Regions from separate parts of the Paenibacillus sp. GCM10027628 genome, predicted to be linked through region 3. Evidence: riboswitches for the same ligand, from Rfam matches in the RefSeq annotation. Region 3 holds a riboswitch; each other region holds the start of a gene.
The links. Region 3 has a riboswitch for cyclic di-GMP ahead of ACFQZT_RS33405 (hypothetical protein). Riboswitches for the same ligand answer to the same signal wherever they lie in the genome.

Region 1: linked by a shared signal. The riboswitch ahead of ACFQZT_RS22375 (DUF192 domain-containing protein) and the one ahead of ACFQZT_RS33405 (hypothetical protein) in region 3 are both predicted to bind cyclic di-GMP.
Region 2: linked by a shared signal. The riboswitch ahead of ACFQZT_RS08135 (putative bifunctional diguanylate cyclase/phosphodiesterase) and the one ahead of ACFQZT_RS33405 (hypothetical protein) in region 3 are both predicted to bind cyclic di-GMP.

The regions. Positions count from the first base shown of each region.
Region 1 covers NZ_JBHTHA010000035.1:1,220-7,994, forward strand. Annotated here, with positions in the region: gene ACFQZT_RS22360 (PspA/IM30 family protein) at 1-366, shown strand, start outside; gene ACFQZT_RS22365 (PspC domain-containing protein) at 402-857, shown strand; gene ACFQZT_RS22370 (PspA/IM30 family protein) at 861-1,547, shown strand; cyclic di-GMP riboswitch class I at 1,994-2,080, shown strand; gene ACFQZT_RS22375 (DUF192 domain-containing protein) at 2,167-2,499, shown strand; gene ACFQZT_RS22380 (Flp family type IVb pilin) at 2,520-2,702, shown strand; gene ACFQZT_RS22385 (Flp family type IVb pilin) at 2,775-2,960, shown strand; gene ACFQZT_RS22390 (Flp family type IVb pilin) at 2,997-3,191, shown strand; gene ACFQZT_RS22395 (A24 family peptidase) at 3,303-3,824, shown strand; gene ACFQZT_RS22400 (TadE/TadG family type IV pilus assembly protein) at 3,821-4,201, shown strand; gene ACFQZT_RS22405 (pilus assembly protein TadG-related protein) at 4,212-5,144, shown strand; gene cpaB (Flp pilus assembly protein CpaB) at 5,154-5,834, shown strand; gene ACFQZT_RS22415 (CpaE/TadZ family protein) at 5,886-6,755, shown strand.
Region 2 covers NZ_JBHTHA010000004.1:72,709-79,483, forward strand. Annotated here, with positions in the region: gene ACFQZT_RS08125 (ABC transporter ATP-binding protein) at 1-1,156, opposite strand, end outside; gene ACFQZT_RS08130 (BMP family lipoprotein) at 1,300-2,385, opposite strand; gene ACFQZT_RS08135 (putative bifunctional diguanylate cyclase/phosphodiesterase) at 2,637-4,184, opposite strand; cyclic di-GMP riboswitch class I at 4,317-4,404, opposite strand; gene ilvA (threonine ammonia-lyase IlvA) at 4,476-5,732, opposite strand; gene ACFQZT_RS08145 (S-layer homology domain-containing protein) at 5,860-6,775, opposite strand, start outside.
Region 3 covers NZ_JBHTHA010000084.1:38,804-45,578, reverse strand. Annotated here, with positions in the region: gene ACFQZT_RS33420 (S-layer homology domain-containing protein) at 8-2,041, opposite strand; gene ACFQZT_RS33415 (IDEAL domain-containing protein) at 2,227-2,601, opposite strand; gene nfsA (oxygen-insensitive NADPH nitroreductase) at 2,983-3,732, opposite strand; gene ACFQZT_RS33405 (hypothetical protein) at 3,852-4,748, opposite strand; cyclic di-GMP riboswitch class I at 4,851-4,938, opposite strand; gene ACFQZT_RS33400 (TVP38/TMEM64 family protein) at 4,952-5,614, opposite strand; gene ACFQZT_RS33395 (MGDG synthase family glycosyltransferase) at 5,679-6,775, opposite strand, start outside.

The DNA.
Region 1 (6,775 bases), on a different contig from region 3:
GCCGAAGAAAAAAGCGAGCAATATCACGAGCTGTATGAACAGGCGAAGCAGTCCATCCTTGATCTGGATGAAGAACTGCAGCAAATGAAAGCCGATTACAAAGAAGTGGCAGACAAACGCAGCTACTACCTGGCGCGAATGGAATCCGCCCGCTTGCAGCAAAGACTGCATGCCCGGATGAGCAGTGTGACGCAGGATGCGACACCACGCATGTTCGGCCGCCTGGAGGAGCGCGTATCCGATATGGAGCTGCATGCTAGAACGCTCCGCGATGTAAGACGCATGAGCCGTGAAAGCTACTATGCGGCGGGTAACCCGGCAGTAGACGCTGAAATGGAAGCACTACGCAAAAAATTGAATAGCTAAAGAGATTCTGTGAAATTAGGAGGGATAGCACAATCATGAGCAAACTTTATCGCTCACGAAGAGATAAAAAAGTTACCGGACTATGCGGCGGACTAGCCGAAACGATGAATGTAGATGCAACGTTGTTACGCCTGCTGGTTGTCATTACGACATTTTTCACTGGAGGCACGGTCATTTTCATCTATTTCCTAGCTGCGGTTGTCATTCCGAAAGAACCTGGCTTTGATCAGCCGCCATATGATCCTTATGCAGGCGGATATGGCCGACATGCTTATAATGGCGGCGGCTGGCAGCCCCACAAGCCTCATCATACAGGTCCGGCAGCTAGCAACTTTAACACAGCTTCAACTTATGATGCTGCTAAAACCAATAACATTGATGAAATGATGAAAGATATCGAAAAGAAAGCTTTGCAAAGAGAAGTTGAAGAATTAAGAGCCAAAGTCGCTCGCTACGAAACTACTAACGATACTAATAAAAAGGACGTGTAAACAATGGGAGTATTTACAAGAATGAAAGATATGACGAAAGCATCGATTCACGAGGTATTAGATAAAATCGAAGATCCGATCGTTATGCTTAATCAGTACTTACGGGACATGGAACAAGAAATTGCGCAAGCCGAAGTGACTGTTGCCAGACAAATCGCCAATGAGCGCAAGCTGAAACAGCGCCTGGAAGAATCCGTACGCCTTGTAGCCGATCGCGAAGCAAAAGCGGCAGCAGCGCTGAAAAACGGTCAAGAAGCAATTGCCCGCCAAGCTTTGGAAGAAAAACTATATCATGAAGATAAAATTGTTGAATACACAGATATGCATGCAGGATCCAAAGCACAAGCGGATGAGCTGACTCAACAGCTGCACGAAATGAAAGATGAGTTCTACAAAATGCGCAATAAGCGCAACGAACTCGTAAGCCGTGCCCAACTGGCTAAAGCGAAAAAGCAAATGGCTCAAGTTTCCTACAACGGTGTGATCGAAAGCGGCAACGCATCCCGCGGCTTCCAACGCATGGAAGAGAAAATCATGCAGATGGAAGTGGAAGCGGAAATCGCCCGCAAGCCTTATGTGCCTGCAGGTTCCATCAACAACTACACACCAGTTGATGTCGCGAAACAAGCTAAAGTTGACGAGCAGTTGAACCTGCTCAAAGAAAAATTAACCGGCAGCGCTGCCGAGTAATGACTAAACTTTTATCGAAGTATAATCATGAAGCGCGACCGCTTTGAGCGGTAAGTTTAGACGCCGATCGAGCAAAGCTCGATGCGGACGAATTTTGATGAGAAGCTCCTCCTAGAGAGGGGCTTTTTTCGTGTTTTCTTATATATTGCATCATGGTGCTTTAGACATCAAAGACCTACTTCAAGACTAAGTTGGATGCTATGCAATAGGGGATCCACTATTTAACAAATCAAAGAGACTTAGAGGGAAGTCCCGACAAATTATTGAAATTTTCCACAACTTGATGCCTATTGCTATATCTAAGGGTCTATTACAGCGTATTGCTTTTGATATAGGCATGGTCGAATTATGTTATCAGAAAATTGAGGAAATAGGACGATTCCAAGCCGATCCGTTCGTAAGCTAAGATGAACACATAAATCGATTTCCCGACATGCTTCGCGGAATCTCGATAAAGGCAAACCCGGCGAAAGCCGGCGACGCAAAGCTATAGGGGCTAAAGTGCGAAAGTGCTATGCCAGCCAGCTACCGAAAGATTACGGGGGGAGTCTGTCTTCAATCCCCACCTTTCGGCAAAGGCGGGGATTTTTTATTTAGGAGGTGGAAGAGGTTGAAGCTGGTGAACCTGAATACAGGAGAGATCCTGGCTGAGCAGGTAACGGAAGCCCGGACGTTTGCACGCAGACTAAAGGGACTTATGTTTACGAAAGCTTTGCAACAGGCAGCCTGTCTTCATATTGAGCCCTGTCGTTCGATTCATACGTTCTTTATGAACTATGCGATTGATGTCCTGCATCTGGATCGTAATTACACAATTGTAGGGATTGAAAGCCGCGTAGAGCCTGGCCGCATGGGCGCGGTCATCAAGAACACCGCATCAGTAATCGAGCTGCCGGCGGGCAGCCTAGCGCAGACACGTACGCAAATCGGACAAGCTGTCCAATTCCAGTAAACAAAAGGAGCGATTTTATTATGTTGAACAAAATTAAAGGTCTTATCGTAGAAGAGCAAGGACAAGGGATGACAGAGTATGGCTTGGTGCTTGGCGTTATCGCGGTGGGTGTAGTTGGCATTTTGGTTGCTTTGAGAGGAAAAATTTTAACTCTGTTTCAAAAAGTTAATACGGATCTCGGTACTGCAACTAATACTCCATAATGATTATTTCCTACTCGTTATAGATGGGGAGTTTATGCAGCATAATATGCATTCTTTTAAAGGAGCGACTTTATGATGATGAACAAGATTAAAAGTCTTATCGTAGAAGAGCAAGGACAAGGGATGACAGAGTATGGCTTGGTGCTTGGCGTTATCGCGGTGGGTGTGGTTGGAATTCTGATTGCCTTGAGAGGCAAGATAATGACTCTGTTTGAAAAAGTGAATACGGATCTTGGCAACGCAACGAATGCTCCATAATCATGATATCCTTCTCACTTTAGAAGGGGTGTTTATATGCAAGACAAATTTATGAGTTTCTGTGCGAGTGAGAACGGGCAAGGCGTGACAGAGTATAGTCTAGTCCTATCTTTGATTGCGGTTGGTGTCATTACAATCCTTGTAAGCTTCCATCAAAAGATTGAAACGATTTTTCAAAATGGTGTAGGTAAAATCAATAATGCAATCAAAGATAATGGACTCATCAATTAGAGTATACATCTATTACGCTCCTTCATAGAGCATAGCAAACATTCAATTAAAGGGTCTTACGTTTCTCGGAACGTTAGACTCTTTTTTAAAATCAGAGGTTCGGAGGCAATCATGATTGTACTGGATGGCATACTAATTCTGATTCTTGCCACTTGTGTTGTTACGGATCTAAAGTCTCGCAAAATCTACAATATGGTCACCTTTCCGGGCATTCTCTTGGCGTTTATCCTGCATGGTCTCATTGACGGTATTGGCGGACTGGGAAATGCGGCACTTGGATTTGCTGTTGGAGGGGGAGTACTTTTGATTCCATATCTGCTAGGAGGAATGGGTGCTGGAGACGTGAAGCTGCTTGCGCTTGTCGGTGCCTTCAAAGGCATGACATTTGTACTGCTTACTTCCGTCTATATGGCGCTTATCGGCGGCGTGATCGCACTGGTACTCCTCCTATTAAGGAAGCGCGTTCGCGAGATACTGAAAAGAATTTTGTTCTCCATGCTGCTTTTAAGATATGGGGTGAAAATGTCTCCAGCTTCGAGTGATGATACCGCAACTTCTACGTATCCATATGGGGTTGCCATCGCAGGCGGCTCGGTGTTGAGTTTATGGCTTAAAGGATGGGGATTCGTATGATCAAAGACGAACGGGGGCAGTCGCTAACTGAGTTTGCCGTCATTCTTCCGATATTTTTGTTGCTTGTATGCGGCATATTCGATTTCGGGAGGCTGATGTATGCCTATATGAATATGAACAATGCAGCTCAAGAAACAGTGAGGCTCGGTGGGCTTGGTAAAAAAGATGCAGAAATGACTGCCTTTGCTGCGAACTATGTGCATCTGGGCGATCAAAGCAAATTGAAAGTTACGATCTCTCCGAAGGATACGACCCGTCATTCCGGAGACTATGTCACTGTTAAACTGGAATATCCCCTAACATTTATGACACCCGTCATCTCTAAGCTGCTTCCTGCTCCGACCGTTAAAGCTGCTTCGACGATAAGAGTTGAATAGGAGGCTAAGTGTGGAACACATCGGTATACTTGAAAAGTTAAAGCGCTGCATCACAAAGCAGGATGGAAACGTATCCGTATTGGTTGCGTTTGTTTTAGTCGTTTTAATGGGCATGACGGCTATTGTGGTAGAAGGTGGCATGTTATATGCAGTCAAAATGCACCTGCAGAAGACAGCGAACGCAACGGTTCTATCAGGTGCGCAAGAGCTGACTGCCACTGAGCAGAATGTTCGCAGTGTAGCAGATATAGTACTGAATGATCATGGAGAAAGTTCAAGTCTGGTAAAGCTAACCACTACTATGAAAGACCGAACCACCGCAGTTCTGAAGAAAGACGTGGATGTGCATTTCGCCAAAGTACTTGGTATTGATAAGATACCGATTAGCGTGAAAGCAACAGCAAAGATTGAGGCGATGGGTGCCGCGATGGGTGCCGCGCCGATCGGAATCGACCAATCCGTTCAATTGACATATGGCCAAGAATATCACCTAAAGGTCGACCAAACGGGATCCTCGACCGGCAACTTCGGAATTATTGCATTGGGAGCTCCGGGTGCCAGCACCTACGAGACCAACCTGACTTATGGCTATCAAAGTATGCTCTCTGTCGGGGATGTCGTTGATACACAGACAGGGAATATAGCTGGAAGTACGAGAGATGCGGTGCAGGCGAGAATAAACAGAAGCCCTTATCCGCCAGGCGATTACAGTCACCGCGATGATTCGCGTATTCTGCTGGTTCCGGTATATAAGCCCTATAACTATTCTGGCGGACAAATCAAGCAAATCCAGATCACCGGATTCGCATATTTCTATATTACTGCACCTATGGACTACAATACCAAGGAAGTCATCGGTATATTCATAGAACGTACGGGAACCGGATTTACCAAACCAGGGGCCGTAAACCGCGGCGCCTATGCTATTAAACTTTCAGAGTAGGTGACATCGATGAGATCGAAAATTATTTTAATTGCGGCACTCATTATGGGACTAGTGACGACTTTTCTATTTTTCAATTATATGAAACAGTTTGATCATGCGAAGGCGGCCAATGGAAATATGGTCGGTGTCGTGGTTGCTAAGCAGCAAATTAAGAGAAATCAGAAAATGCAAGCCGACATGTTGGAGATTAAGCAAGTACCGTCGCTAAGCGTTCATCCGCAGTCACTCAAAACCATCCAACAAGCTGAAGGCAAGTTTGCAGACGCAACGCTCGAAGCTGGGGAGGTTCTGCTGGGCAATCACGTGAAGGCAAGTAAAGACGAATCGGCTGTAGTTGCTAAGAAAATACAGAACGGATACCGAGCTGTCTCGGTAGGCGTTAATATTGTGCAATCCGTATCGAACCTCATCGAACCGGATGATTATGTGGATGTCATCGTTACGATTCCTCCAAAGGATGGAAATGATAAGCTGCTTGAATCATCTACGGTACTGCTTGAAAACATTCATGTGCTTGCCGTCGGCCGGAGGATGGTCGAAACAGACAGCGAGCATCCCTATGCGGAGTATGCAACAGTAACGCTGGAAGTGAAGCCGGAGGACGTTCCGAAGCTGGTTAATACGAACGATCGTTTCAAAGTTAGCCTGTCATTGCATAGCAGAGTCATTCCTGAAGCCGCCAAATAATCAAAAGAAGAAACCGTTACTAACGCAATGGAATGGAAGGAGGCATATAAGATGTCCGTTGAAGAAAAAGCATTCGTAGAGCAGGTCCGGAATAAGCGAGGAGAAATGATCGCAATCTGCAGCGCGAAGGGAGGTATCGGTAAAACGGCGATGGCCGTCAATCTTGCGGTTGCGCTCTCAAAAAACAATTCCAAGAGCAGCCATAGTCAAATCTGCATCATGGATGCGGATTTCCAGTTCGGTGATGTGGGGCTGTCCATGGACCTGCATTCCACATTTACTATTAAAGATGTAATGGAAAGTATAGACACTATGGATCAGCATACGCTATTAAGCTATCTTATTAAGCACAGCAGCGGGGTAAAAGTACTGGCAGCTCCGGACCGCCCTGAATACGCAGACCTTGTGTTCCCAGACCGCTTGGACAAGGTGTGCGATTTGCTGCTTTCCCAACATGACTACGTTATTGTGGACACACCGTCAGGTTTTTCTGATAAAACATTACAAATTATCGAGAAGGCCGATTCCGTCTTTATGGTTACTACGCTGGAGATGGCGGCGATAAAAAGCACGAAGCTAATGCTGGAGACGCTCATTTTGCTAGGGCTCCGCGATAAAATAAAACTGCTCGTCAACCGCTCTACGATGGATAGTGTCATCAAAGCCCCTGATGTACCGGACTTGCTTGGCGAAGATATGCCATTCTACGTACCGAACGAGTGGGAAGTGGTGAGTCACTCGCTCAATAGCGGGGTTCCTTTTGTCCTGAAAAATGGAAAATCCGACATTGCCAAAGCGGTATGTAAAATTGCCGAGCAGCTCATTCAAAGACGTGAAATCAGTGTATTCCAACCGAAGCAGACTTCGTTCATTCAATCGATTATTCAGCGGGCGCTAGGTGGTCATTCCTCTATGTTCTAGCCAAAACGACACTATCTGGA
Region 2 (6,775 bases), on a different contig from region 3:
CCTCGGCATGGCGATCGATCGCCTCGTAGTTCAAGAATCCGCCTCGGTTATATTCAGGGTGAAAATACGTTTCCAACACCATGTTTTCGCTCATTGAGAAATCCAAAACCAATCCATGCTTGTGGCGATCTTCCGGAATATGGGATAAGCCCGCTTCCGAAATCTCCCTTGGCGAATGGTTCGTAATGTTATTGCCCATCAGCAGAACGCGCCCGCTATCCACTGAACGCAAGCCGGTTAAAGCCTCAATCAGCTCGCTTTGTCCATTGCCGTCCACACCGGCGATGCCGAGAATTTCTCCGGCTTTCACCTCAAAGTTAAGCCCCTTCAATGCAGGTAACCCTTGTTGATTACGCGCTACAAGATCCTGGACCTGAAGAACAGGTTCGCCCAGCTTCGCTTCCTGCTTGACTACCTTAAACGATACATCGCGTCCGACCATCTTTTCCGCCAAAATCTGCGGATTGGCCGTGGACGTCGAAAGTGTGTCGATAACCTTGCCCCGGCGAATGATCGTCACGGTATCGGCAATCTCCATAATCTCCTTGAGCTTATGGGTAATGAGGATAATCGACTTGCCCTCTTTAACCAGATTGCGCATGATTTCGATAAGTTCGCTGATTTCCTGCGGCGTTAGAACAGCAGTAGGCTCATCAAAAATGAGAATGTCCGCACCGCGATACAGCGTTTTCAAGATTTCCACACGCTGTTGCATACCAACGGAAATATCCTCGATTTTCGCTTTCGGATCGACGCGGAGACCGTACTGTTCGGACAGCTTGCGTACCTTCTCTTGCGCGGTGCGGAAGTCCACGTTAATGCCTTTTTTGGGCTCCATGCCTAAAATAATATTTTCGGTCACGGTAAAAGGTTGAACGAGCTTGAAATGCTGATGCACCATGCCGATCCCAAGATCAATAGCACGGTTCGGACTGTCGATGTTGACTTCTTTGCCATGCACCTTGATGAAACCTTCATCAGGCTGATACAAGCCGAACAAGATGTTCATTAATGTTGATTTGCCGGCGCCATTCTCACCAAGAAGGGCATGAATCTCGCCTTTTTTGAGCTTTAGGCTGATCGAATCGTTGGCGACAATGCCAGGGAATCGCTTCGTAATGTTGCTCAGCTCAACAACAGGGGTTAATTCACTCATCAGATCACCCTACGGATCAATTTTTAGATGTATGTTCCAAAAAAACCTCTTCTAACTAAAGAACAAGGCTAGTTTATGCAACTAGCCTTGTTTCTACTAAAACACGCTTAGTGTTACTTTGCTTCTGTGCGATATGGCAACAATTATGGTGCTGGAGTTTCAGGTACTTTGATTTCGCCGCTGATGATTTTCGCTTTGTACTCATCCACTTTTTTCAAGATGTCTGCAGTTACGTTTTTCTTGGATGTGTCAGGAAGACCTACGCCATCATCTTTAAGCCCAAGAACAACCGTTTTGCCACCTTGGAATTTGTTGTCGATGATATCTTTGGATACGCGAGTAACCGCTTGGTCAACGCGTTTCATCATGGAAGTCAGTGTTACATCGTCACCAAATTCTAGGGATTGGTCTTTATCTACACCGATAACCCATACTTTTTTACCGTTTTTAGCGCGGTCTTTGGCTTCGTTAAATACACCGTTACCTGTGGAACCCGCGGCATGGAAAATAATGTCAGCGCCATCGTTGTAGATCGTTGCTGCCGCTGCTTTACCAAGGTCAGGCTTGTCGAATGCGCCTGTGTAGTTGATTTGAATTTTCGCGTTAGGATTAACAGCTTTAACCCCTGCTACGAAACCAGCTTCAAAACGTTTGATAACCGGGATGTCGATACCGCCGACAAAACCGATTTTGTTCGTTTTCGTTGTCAGACCTGCTACCACACCAACGAGGTAGGAGCCTTCTTGCTCGGAGAAAGTAACGGACTCTACGTTAGGAGCGTCAACCACGTTATCGATAATCGCCAATTTAGCGTTAGGGTTTTGCGTTGCTACTGTTTTCAACGAGTCACCCATCAAGAAACCGATACCCCAAGTCAAGTTGTATCCGTCTTTAACGAATTTGTTCAAGTTCGGCGTGTAGTCCGCATCGCTTTTGCTTTCGAGGTTTTTCACATTAACGCCCGTTTGTTTCTCAAGGGCTTTCAAACCTTCCCAAGCGCTTTGGTTAAAGGATTTATCGTTTACACCACCGATATCCGTAACCATACCGATTTTGAAATCTTTGCCGCTGTTATTGCTAGGAGCTGTCGATGCTGCAGCAGTTGCTGCCGCGGTAGCTCCTGGAGTTGCTGATGCTGCAGGCTTAGTTTCGTCTTTCTTCGCGCAACCTGTGAGCGCCATTGCCGTAACCGTTACAGCCATAAGAGCTGTAGAAAGCACTTTCTTCATTGTTTTTACCCCCATCATATTAATTTTACCTTTACCATGGAGTTCCACATTGTAGTATGACCACGATAAACGAAATTATGTAAGACCTTGCATGTACAATTGTAACATTAAAAGGCCTAGGAGAAAAGTAGGTTCCCCTAGGAATATCATAATTCGTGACGTCATACAAGCCGGCATATTTCGTTTGTCATTCTCAACAATATAGGTTCCAAGCACCAAGTATTTATTATACTACCTGTGGTCAATAAAATCTACGTGGCCACTTGGACGACATTTTCTTTCATTAGCTTTAGGAACTCCGTAGGATGTAAAGGTCCGCCGAACAGTTCCCCTTGTACTTCCGTGCACTGCAAATGCTGCAAATGCTCCAATTGCGCTTTCGTTTCAACACCTTTGGCGATCAGATTCAGCCCCAAACGATGGGCCATTCGAATAATGGCCGCAGCTAACGCCTGATTCTCGTCATCGTCGGGAAGATCCCTCACCAACGCGCTATCGAGCTTCACGCTGTCCATCGGCATTCCCTCCATACCGGAACGCGTAAACAATCCGATGCACAAATCGTCCATTGCAACGCGGACTCCCAGTGCTTTTAATTGCCTTAGCTTCTCCCCCGCCTCTTGAACGCTGGAAGTAGAAATACTTTCTGTCAGATCGATTTCAACACGTTTTGGGTCCATACCCGTTTCTTTCAAAATGGCATCCAGCTTATCGATAAGAAACGGATCTTCGAATTGAACAGAAGTGATGCCGACTGTCAATCGGAGCGGCGGATAGCCGGAATCCTGCCAGCTTCTCACCTGCATGCAGGCGTTGCGCAGCATCCAATGGCCTATAGGGATCATAAGGCCGGTTTCGTCAGCGATCTTTCTCCAATTCAGACCGTATACAGATTGAGGCCCCCCCTTGCTCCAAGAAAGTACGGCCTCCACGCCTTTTAGTTCTCTTGTTGCCAATTCATATTGAGGCTGATACCGCAATTCAAAATGTTCATGCTGCAGCGATAACCGCAGCTCTTTTTCCAAATATGCTTTGCCTGCCAGCATTGCATCGATATCTGAGGCGTAGAATTGGAAGTGATTGTGCCCCCGCTCCTTTGCCGCGTACATCGCTTCATCCGCCCGTTCCATGAGCTGCTCCGGCGTATCGCCGTCCATCGGATATAAGGCAATCCCCATACTCGCTGTCACCGATACAGGCGTACCCTCGAGAATAAAAGGCTCCTCCAACTCCGCTTGAATGCGGGCCGCTACAACTCTAACATCTTCGGGCTTCGCCATATATTCCAGCAAAATGGTGAATTCGTCCCCGCCTTGCCGAAACACCGTGTCAGCTCCCCGTAAGCAGCTTACCAAGCGCTGGCCCGCCTGCCGGATCAATTGATCGCCGCAAGCATGACCCAGAGTATCGTTCACGCCTTTGAAGCGGTCCATATCCAGGAACATCACCGCCACCAGCTGCTCGCGACGCTTTGCTTGCAGCAGTGCGCGTTCCAGACGATCCTGGAACAGCCGACGGTTCGGCAAGCCGGTCAAGGCGTCATGGTAGGCCATATGTGTCATTTCATTCATTTGCTCTTCAACCTGCTGCTTTGTTTTCAATAACAAACGCACGCGAAAAGCAATGAGCAAGCAAATGACGACTTGAACCGTTAGCGCGATCAGCACACGAGGTTGAAATGAAAATGAAGCGGCTGCAAGCAGATTAACCGTCAACAAACAGACGCTAAATAAGCCGATATATGCCCAAACATATACTTTCATATGCTGCGCCCATTTTGAAGACTTTATGCCCTTCATGCTTGGATCCTCCTAAATTTAGTAAAACTTTCTCGTAAGCATTGGCTGCGTTTTCAACAAGCCAAAATAAAAAGCTATTCCGAAGCGGAATAGCCGTTAGGTGTACTAGCTGCATAGGTAGAATTGTGACCTCTCGGCAGCCCAGCCATCATAGTTGCAAAGCAACGTTAGATCTGAGGCTTTGCGCCCTTATCTTTCGACAAGTTTGCCTTTTGAGAAATATGGATATGGAAATTTTTGTAGCTCATTTACTATAGCATATTCATAGGTGGTTGGCTAATAGATTCTAGTTTAAATCAACAAATTAAATAGCTTCGGATCCTTATTAATTTCGATGTAACCATAATCTTTTCGAGAGAGACGTTCGATCAGCCCGTCGTAGTCGTCCTTGTTTTTGAGCTCGATTCCGACCAGTGCCGGAGCGTCGTCCCGGTTATTTTTCTTCGTGTACTCGAATCGGGTGATATCGTCGGTCGGCCCCAACACTTCCTCGAGAAATTCACGCAAAGCCCCTGCCCGCTGAGGGAAATTGAGGATAAAATAGTGCTTCAACCCTTCATAGATAAGCGATCTCTCTTTGATCACCTGCATCCGCTCGATATCGTTGTTGCCGCCGCTAATGATGCAGACCACATTCTTGCCGCGTATTTGCTCCCGATAGGCATCCAGCGCCGCAACCGGCAAAGCGCCTGCAGGCTCGATGACGATGGCATTGTTGTTATACAGTTCAAGAATCGTGGTGCACTCCTTGCCGGAAGGAATGACTACAATATCCTCAAGCGCGTCTTTGCAAATGTCAAAAGTGAGCTGGCCCACTTGCTTCACAGCCGCACCGTCGACGAACTTGTCGATCGTGGACAATGTTACAACATGTCCCTGGCGAAGCGATTCGGACATGCTGTCGGCCCCCTCGGGCTCAGCGCCAACGATTCGCGTTTGCGGGGAAACGCTCTTTACAAACGTAGATACACCCGCTACCAGACCGCCGCCGCCAATCGTCGCGAAGATATAGTCCGGGCTCTCGGGCATTTGATTCATAATCTCAAGCCCTACGGTGCCTTGGCCGGCAATCGTGCGAACATCGTCAAACGGATGAATGAACACTTTGTTTTCCTTTTCGCAATAAGCTTTGGCTTGCGCCGAGGAGTCGTCGAACGTATCACCTGTCAGGATCACCTCGACAAACGAGCCTCCGAACAGCTTCACCTGGGATATTTTTTGACGGGGCGTCGTGGTCGGCATAAAAATTTTGCCCTCGATACCGAGCTGCTTACAGGAGTAAGCCACACCCTGCGCGTGATTCCCCGCGCTTGCGCAAACAACGCCCGCCTCGCGCTCTTCCGGAGATAAGCTTTGAATCACATTGTAAGCTCCGCGAATTTTAAAAGACCGTACGACCTGCATATCTTCACGTTTGAGATAAACGTTGCATTCATATAAATTGGACAGAAGCTCATTACGCTGCAAAGGCGATGGCTCGATCACACGGCTAAGCACGTGATTCGCTTTGATGATATCTTCCAAGCCTACTCTCGTGGACACACTCATACACTCTGACTCCTTTTCCTAGCTACGCTAATACCAAGTTTTAAAGAATATTGTAGCATATCTGAGGCTTTAGAGCGCAGTGGAAAAAAAATAATGCATGCCGCCGAAGCGGCATGCCCAGGAGTCCTTAATAATAGAAGCGTGGTGACCGGTCTTGCAGCTCTGCCCGCTTCTGCAGGAAGCGGTAGAATGCGCTGGCCGCCTGCGCCTTGGATACTTCTTGCTGCGGCTCGAATTTATCGCCGCTGAGCGACATAATGTTAAGACCGAGCACGATGGCCGCATCGCCAACATTTTTCAGCTTGGACGCATCCGCAAAGTTCGTATTGAAGATGCCGTCGAACTTCGTCAAGCTCTTGTAACCAAGCGCCTTCACGATGAGCTGAGCCATCTCTTCGCGATTCATTTTGGCTTCCGGATTAAAATCTGCGCCGGGATCGAGCAGTCCCCGATCGACGGCATTTTCCACATAAGCGAAGTAGGCGGAGGTAGCGGCTACGTCGGCGAAAGAAGCTTTACGCTCCGCTCCGTAATAAATGCCTCCATTACCGCCGTTCATGGCGATGACAAGCATTTTGATCAATTCTCCGCGCGTTATCGTCTGATCGGGATTTACTTTGCCGTCTTTCACGTCCAGTGCTTGATAATCCAGCATTAGCTGAAGCTCATTGCGAGCCCAGTGATTGTCGATGTCGTCGACTTTCACTTTTTCCAGAGAGATCACTTCGCCGGTATTTGCATTCTTCCATTGGCCGGACTCAGCGTCTAACAAGAACGCTTCACGCGTGTACTTTGGTTCTAGCGAATAGACAAGCTTGGCTTCCAGCTTCTCGCCCGCTGTACCCACAGCAGCGGTTGGCGCAATCTTGCCGGCTGCAACCATGACATTATATTTTTCAATCGGCATCCCATAGATCGGTCCATTGCCTGCAAGCACATAATTCAGCTTAATATTGTACTGGGAAAGGAGAATATCTTTGGCTTTATCGACGGCCAGCACTTCAGGCTTCGTCTTCGGATACGGCAGATCGCTGATCGAGAAA
Region 3 (6,775 bases):
CTCTTCATTATTTGATGATTATGGAAGTTACGACTCTATTCTTCCCATTGAGCTGAATGAGATGACCTTCTTCAAATAAAGACAAGTTGCCGCTCAGGGTGACGCTTCCAGACACATTATAAATCGTCGTTTGCTCTTTGCCGTTGACGGTCTGGACGATCGAGATCGTCGCCATCTCGCCTTGTGCATTGAGGGTCGTGCCTTTCAGCTTACCTAAAATTTCGAACGGTTGATCCGCATCGATCATTTTGGTCACTTCAATGTAGATGACCTTGTTGTCGGAAGTGCGGATATCGACCTGATCGCCCACCTTTAAGTCCGTAGCTTTAGCTTTCACGCCGTTCCGGTATACGACGACATCCGGATGAAGGGCTAAGGTCGTTGTTACGCCGGACTTTGTGAGTCTCAGTTCATTGTTGCTCACCAAAGCACTAACCGTGCCACTGTTTGTAATAGGTTGAACCATCTTGGTTACTTCAATGTAAATGACTTTGTTGTCAGAGGTGCGGATATTCACTTCATCGCCAACTTTCAGTTCGGACGCATTGACTTTCAAGCCGTTGCGATAAATGACAACATCCGGATGCAAAGTCAGCTCAAAATTAACGCCGGATTTCGTAAGTTTAAGCACATTATTGCTCACTGCCGCACTCACGGTTCCGCTATTCGTGATCGCTTGCGCCGTTTGTGTAACTTCAATGAAGATGACTTTGTTCTCAGAGGTACGGACATTGACCTCATCGCCTACTCTTAATGAAGAAGCATTCACTTTGACGCCGTTGCGGTAGATGACCACATCCGGATGCAGCGTATAATTCGTCGTGATTCCCGACTTCGTTAGTTGAAGCACATTATTACTAACGGCCGCGGTGACCGTGCCGCTGCTTGAGACAGGCACTACCGATTTGGTCACTTCAATATAAATAACCTTATTATCCGAGGTTCGAATATTCACTTCATCGCCTATTTTAAGATCATAAGCTGTTACTTTAACGCCATTGCGGTAAACGACGACATCCGGATGAAGCGGCAGCGTCGAGGTCGTTCCGGCCTTTGTCAGCGTAAGCGTATTATTAGTCACTGCCGCACTCACGGTTCCACTGTAGATAATCGCCTGCACGGCCTTCGTCACTTCAATGAATACGATTTGATTATTATACAAACGGACTTTCACTTCATCACCGGCTTGAAGAGCGGAAACGTTCACTTTGGCTCCATTTCGGTAAACGAATACATCCGGGTGCAGCGCATACGTAGACGTGGTACCTGCGCTTGTAATTCTAAGTGTATTGTTGCTAGCGACTGAATTAACGGTACCCGTAATCGTATTATTTCCTTGATCCGGCAATTGACCTCCGGTACGATCCAGCAAAGCTGCAAGTTGCGCCCGTGTTACCGGTTGATTCGGTCTAAACGTATTGTCTTCAAAGCCATCGACCAAACCTTTTTCAATGGCGACCGCTACATAGCCCACAGAGCCCGCGGGAATCTGATTGGCATCTTTAAATGATAACTTCGTATTCATTTTCGCCTTCGCTTGTGCATCCAGCTTCAATGCTTTGACCAACAGCGTAGTTGCCCACAGCCGGTCTCCGGCCTTTTGCGGCTGTACCATATCGTCATTTTCCAAGAACAAATCGTTCTCCAAGGCGACGGCTACATAACCGACCGCCCATGCAGGAATTTGATTGGCGTCTTTAAAATTCAATTTAGTGCTCATTTTCGCTGCAGATTCAGCTTGTGAACGAAGTCCCATCAAGCGTACCGCCGCCGTAATCGCTTCGATTCGCGATACCGTATTATGCGGTTTAAAGGTACCGTCTTCATAGCCTTCGAATACGCGCTTGGATGCTAAGCTTGCAATGTAGCGGATCGCCCATTCCGCGCTTTGTAAATCATCGAAGGTCAGATGAATATCAACTTTGGCATCGAGATTATTACTTTGACCTTTGTTATTCCCCTGAGCCAAAGCCGCCGTACCGCCTCCCATCATCATAGCAACCACGAGACCTGTTGCAACTGCCTTTTTCACAAACAACATCCAGTTCCCTCTCCCTTATTCATAAATTTATCCATGATGACTTTTATACGATAACAATTCGATCCATTGGTTAATTTTGGGAGGGTATGACTATAATTCCCATAAAAATCGTCTCCACAAAACAAAAAAAACGGATCTATCGTTATCAACGATAAATCCGCGTCTTTTGTTTCACACAAAAAACTTTATTTAATTCGGGGCAAGCCCAATCGATTCGTAGGAATAGCAACAGTGTTAGGAAGTTTTCCAACTTTCTCCTTACCTTTGGATATCGCTAGCAATTGCTCGGAAAGCTCCATAAACCATGCCTCATCTCGCGCTGCTAATGCAAGATCAATAAGTATTCTAAGCCGCGAGTCTTCTTTTATTGATATCATGGGCGTTTTTTTAAGTCTGTTAGTAGCCACTTTTACCATAGTACCAACAATTTCTTCGTTATCGGATCTAAGCACATTGACACTAGCGAGATTCTGTATTTCGTGAATCGATTCAATGTATCCCTGGACTAGTTCCCCAGCTTCTGTTCGACCATGCACCCAATCGCCTGTTTCAAAAGTCATCTTCCTACACCACCTGTCAAAAGAAATGAAAAGCTATACTGTAATAATAATATTTACAGTTGTTTTTGTCAAATGTTCGACATTACAATTTCCTGATTTGACTGAGCGACCTCCTATTAAAGCCGTTCGTTTGGGACGAACTTGTCGTGGTTAATCCTCGATCTTAGAGTTACGACTTCAATACCCTCTCGCCACTGCAACGATGATATACATCTTTCCAGCTGTGCAATTGCTGTAAAGGATTTAAACATTCTGAACTGAAAAGAAAAGCCCTTGCTTTCGCAAGGGCGGTAAGAGGGGGATTAGACAGCTCATTCCACAATGGTAAAACTTCGCTGAAAATACGGGTGAATGAAGGAGCTTGTCCCTCAGCTGAAGGCGTTACTGTTTATTAAATCCCTTTTTCGTTACAAAATCTTTCATATGCATTCGCGTCGGCTTGGACAGCATTTTTGCCATTTGACCTGTCCACGTATCCGTTCGTTTACCATTTGTTCGTTCATGGTAGTAAGAGCTAGTTTGTTCGTTGTATTTTACTAATTGTTGTTTGAATACAGCCTCATCTTGTTGATATGTCTCCGAATGGTATACATTATCTAGCGGCAATCGAGGTTTTTTATCCGATTGATTCAATGGATATCCTACAGTTAATCCAAATAAAGGTACGACACGATTCGGCAGTTTTAATAATTGGCTTACTTCTTCTATTTCATTGCGAAGACCACCGATATAACAAATGCCAAGTCCCATTGACTCTGCGGCGATGGCAGCATTTTGGGCAGCAAGCGCGGCATCAATCAATGCGACCATAAATTTTTCAGTACTTTCAAGCGACGTTGTCAAATCCGCTTCTTCCATTTCCCCTGCTACATCATGACGGTGCAAGTCGGCGCAAAAAATAAAGAAATGTCCATTCGCCTCTACGTAGGGCTGATTCCCCGCGAGCTCAGCTAAACGGCGTTTTGTTTCTTTATTTTTCACGCCAATAATCGAGTATGCCTGGATATGGCTGGATGTAGATGCTGCTTGCGCGCATTCCACTATGTAACGAATTTGCTCATCGGTTAATGCCTTATCTTCATATTGACGAATAGAACGATGATTTAAAATGGTTTCAATAACGGTATTCATTTCAATTCTCCTTTCAAATATGTCCATCCCCTGTATCATCCGATACGTCAATCATACTTATTTATACTTGACTGAGCAAATAATTGCTTGATTTTGGAAGGGACAAGACCTGCAAAAATTCACTTCGTGGTAAGCAGCAATTGCGAAACGGCGGTTGCCGCCTTCAACCCGGCAGGGTCTTTGCTGCTGCTCATTGCCGCTAGAATACCGGCTCTCGTACCGGCATCGAGACTAGCCATGATGCTAACCGCTTCCTTGGCGTCCGTATTCATCAGTTCAGTTATTAAGGAAGCTGCGCTCGCCGCAGGCATTTGACTATATGTTTTCGCCAGCTCGTCCACCGGCTGTGGATTGCCGGGTAAGCTGTCCAGTTTCTTTTGAACATCTGCTGCATTGTCAGAACTCACAGGCTGGAAATCCTTAAGCGCCAAGGAGACAGCCGCAGCTTTTTTCGGGTCCATCTTAGCCAAAATGTTCGCGCGCTGTGGCGGCTTCATACCGAGCATATTGAAGACTTCATCTTTGAGTGTCATATTGTCGAGAATCCCCGCAGCCTGGGCTGCCGTCATTGCGGCATATTGACTTGCCGCCGCGTCGGTTTGCTGTTTTAAATCCTCCGCAGGCGCTGAAGCTGGAATACCGTTGAAAGCAGGAGCAGTTGAGCCGGGCTGAGCGCTTGCAGTATTGGTTCCACCGGGAGTTGCGGCAGTTGTTCCTGCGGCAGTTGCGTTGGCTGGACCTGCAGAGCCCGCTCCAGTACTTGTACTTCCGCTTGAGGCAGTTCCTGCCGCAGCTGGAGCTGGAGTCGCCGGCTTCTTAGTAATTACACTTTTTCCTGCCTTCAGGACACTTTCTCCCGCATGGGTGAGTAAACCCGCAAACGTCTCCCCTTTGCCATGATTAATCATATACACACCTGTGCCGACCATCAGCGTTGTAAACAATAATGGAATCAGCCCGAAATATAACAACCTGGCTGTACCGCTTAATTGCATCGACTCTTCTTTTATCTCCATATGTATCATCTCCTACAATTCTATTAATATATGTTCCCAGAAAATAGAAAACAAAAAATCCATCAACAATAAAGATGATGGATGCTTGACGTATCCAACAATTTCGGCAACTCAGCCGCCATAGAAACAAAAGTCCCTTAGGCCTGTAGCTTTGCGCCCTTATCTTTCGATAAGTTTGCCTTTTTCGTTTGTGGGCATGCTGCCTAAATAATTGTACTAATTTTGTTCCTTCTTTTTAATAGCCAACTTAATGCTAGCAGAGCAATAAAAACTGCAATACCAACAACTCCCCATAGCAGCGAACCATGACGAGCACCTGCGTAGATCCCGCTCATCGCAATGGAATATGGTAATATGCCTAAGGCTGTAGTCCAAATGAAATTCCATATTTTAACGTTTATAAGCCCCGCTGCGTAATTAACAAAGTGGTACGGGACAAAAGGAACAAACCGGATCATTAAGAGTCCCAACGTTTCATGTTTCCGCGTATATGCTTCAACTTTCTGCAAAAAAGGCTGAGCCATGTTCCCAAACAATGGCTTCGCAATCCATTTTGTAAGATACAGAGCCCCAACTGCTCCGGCAACGCCACCAATCCAGGCATAAATGCCACCCATGACAGGACCGTAGACTTCCATGAGAATGACAGAAATGAATTCCCCCGGTACAGGAATAATATTGGCAAACGATTGAACAATAATACCGATGATAATGCCAAAAGGACCTATATTTACGATGGTTTCGATTAATCTCTGTGCTTCTCCGGTATGCACAAGGTAAATGTAATAACTGATCAAAGCTGCAATTATGGCTATACTGATTATACTAATGAGCCGGGTACCAGAAAAAGATTTTGGTATTATCAAGTTCGTTGATTCACATCCAGTTTTTTGGAATTTACCTAAAGTATCCGTAGAATCGTTGGTCCTATCACACGGAAAGCGAGACAGATTGATCAATACTGTCCATAACGCTATTTGCAATGGCGGAAGCAGCTTGAGTACGCTGTAGAGTTAACATCCGCCGCTTAACTTCCTCATGAAGAGGTGGAGCGTCAAGAAGCTTTTGAACTTGAGCCGCTAGCTCTCCCACGTTATTGGCGATCGATGCAACTCCTCTTTCGGACAGGAATACGGCGTTTTCTCGCTCTTGACCTGCATACGGTTTAAAGATAAACATTGGAATGCGCATCGAGATCGCTTCGGTCAAGGTGAGCCCTCCTGCTTTCGTAACCATACAAGTTGCTTCTGACATGACTTCTTGCATATTATTTACATACCCGAGAACGTTCAGATTGGGGTACAGCGGAGTAAGGGCATCTAATTTATGCTTAACTTTCTCATTCCTGCCGCATACGACGGTAACTTGAGATTCGTTAATCGCCAATAAAGAAAGTACGATTTCTTCCATATAGCCTGAGATTCCACTGTCACCGGCCATGACTAAAATCGACCTTTTCTTCATATTCGCAGACTTGACCGAACTTATTTCATTAAATTGTTTACGAATGGGAATGCCCGTCACTTCAATGCGGTCTTTCGATAAACCTTTATGGATAAGTTGTTGTTGTAACTCCTCCGTTGCAACATAATACTTGTCGACTTTGGGGTGAAACCAGCGGGAATGCAGCGCATAGTCAGTCAGTACAGTAACGTTATGAATGCCAAAAATCTTGCACACCTCCGGGGTTGCACCAAAAGGGAACGTATTAACAACAGCATCAGGACGCTCATGTTGAATGATTTGCACTAATTTTTTTCTTCCTAAAATGTTTAAGGAACGATTAATGAACGCATCGTGTTCGGCTTCACGGGTAAAATAATAGCTCCAGCCATAATAGTCCAGACCCATTCTGGCCACTTGTGTACTTTTATTATATAAAGAAACGGTGATTGTATTTAACAGAGGATGCCCCTCTTTCATAAGATCAAGCGTAATCACTTCTTTGGCGCCTTGCTTTTCGAATTGTTCCTGCAAAGCATGTGAAGCCTGTAAGTGACCATTTCCATAACTAGCCGTTAAAATTA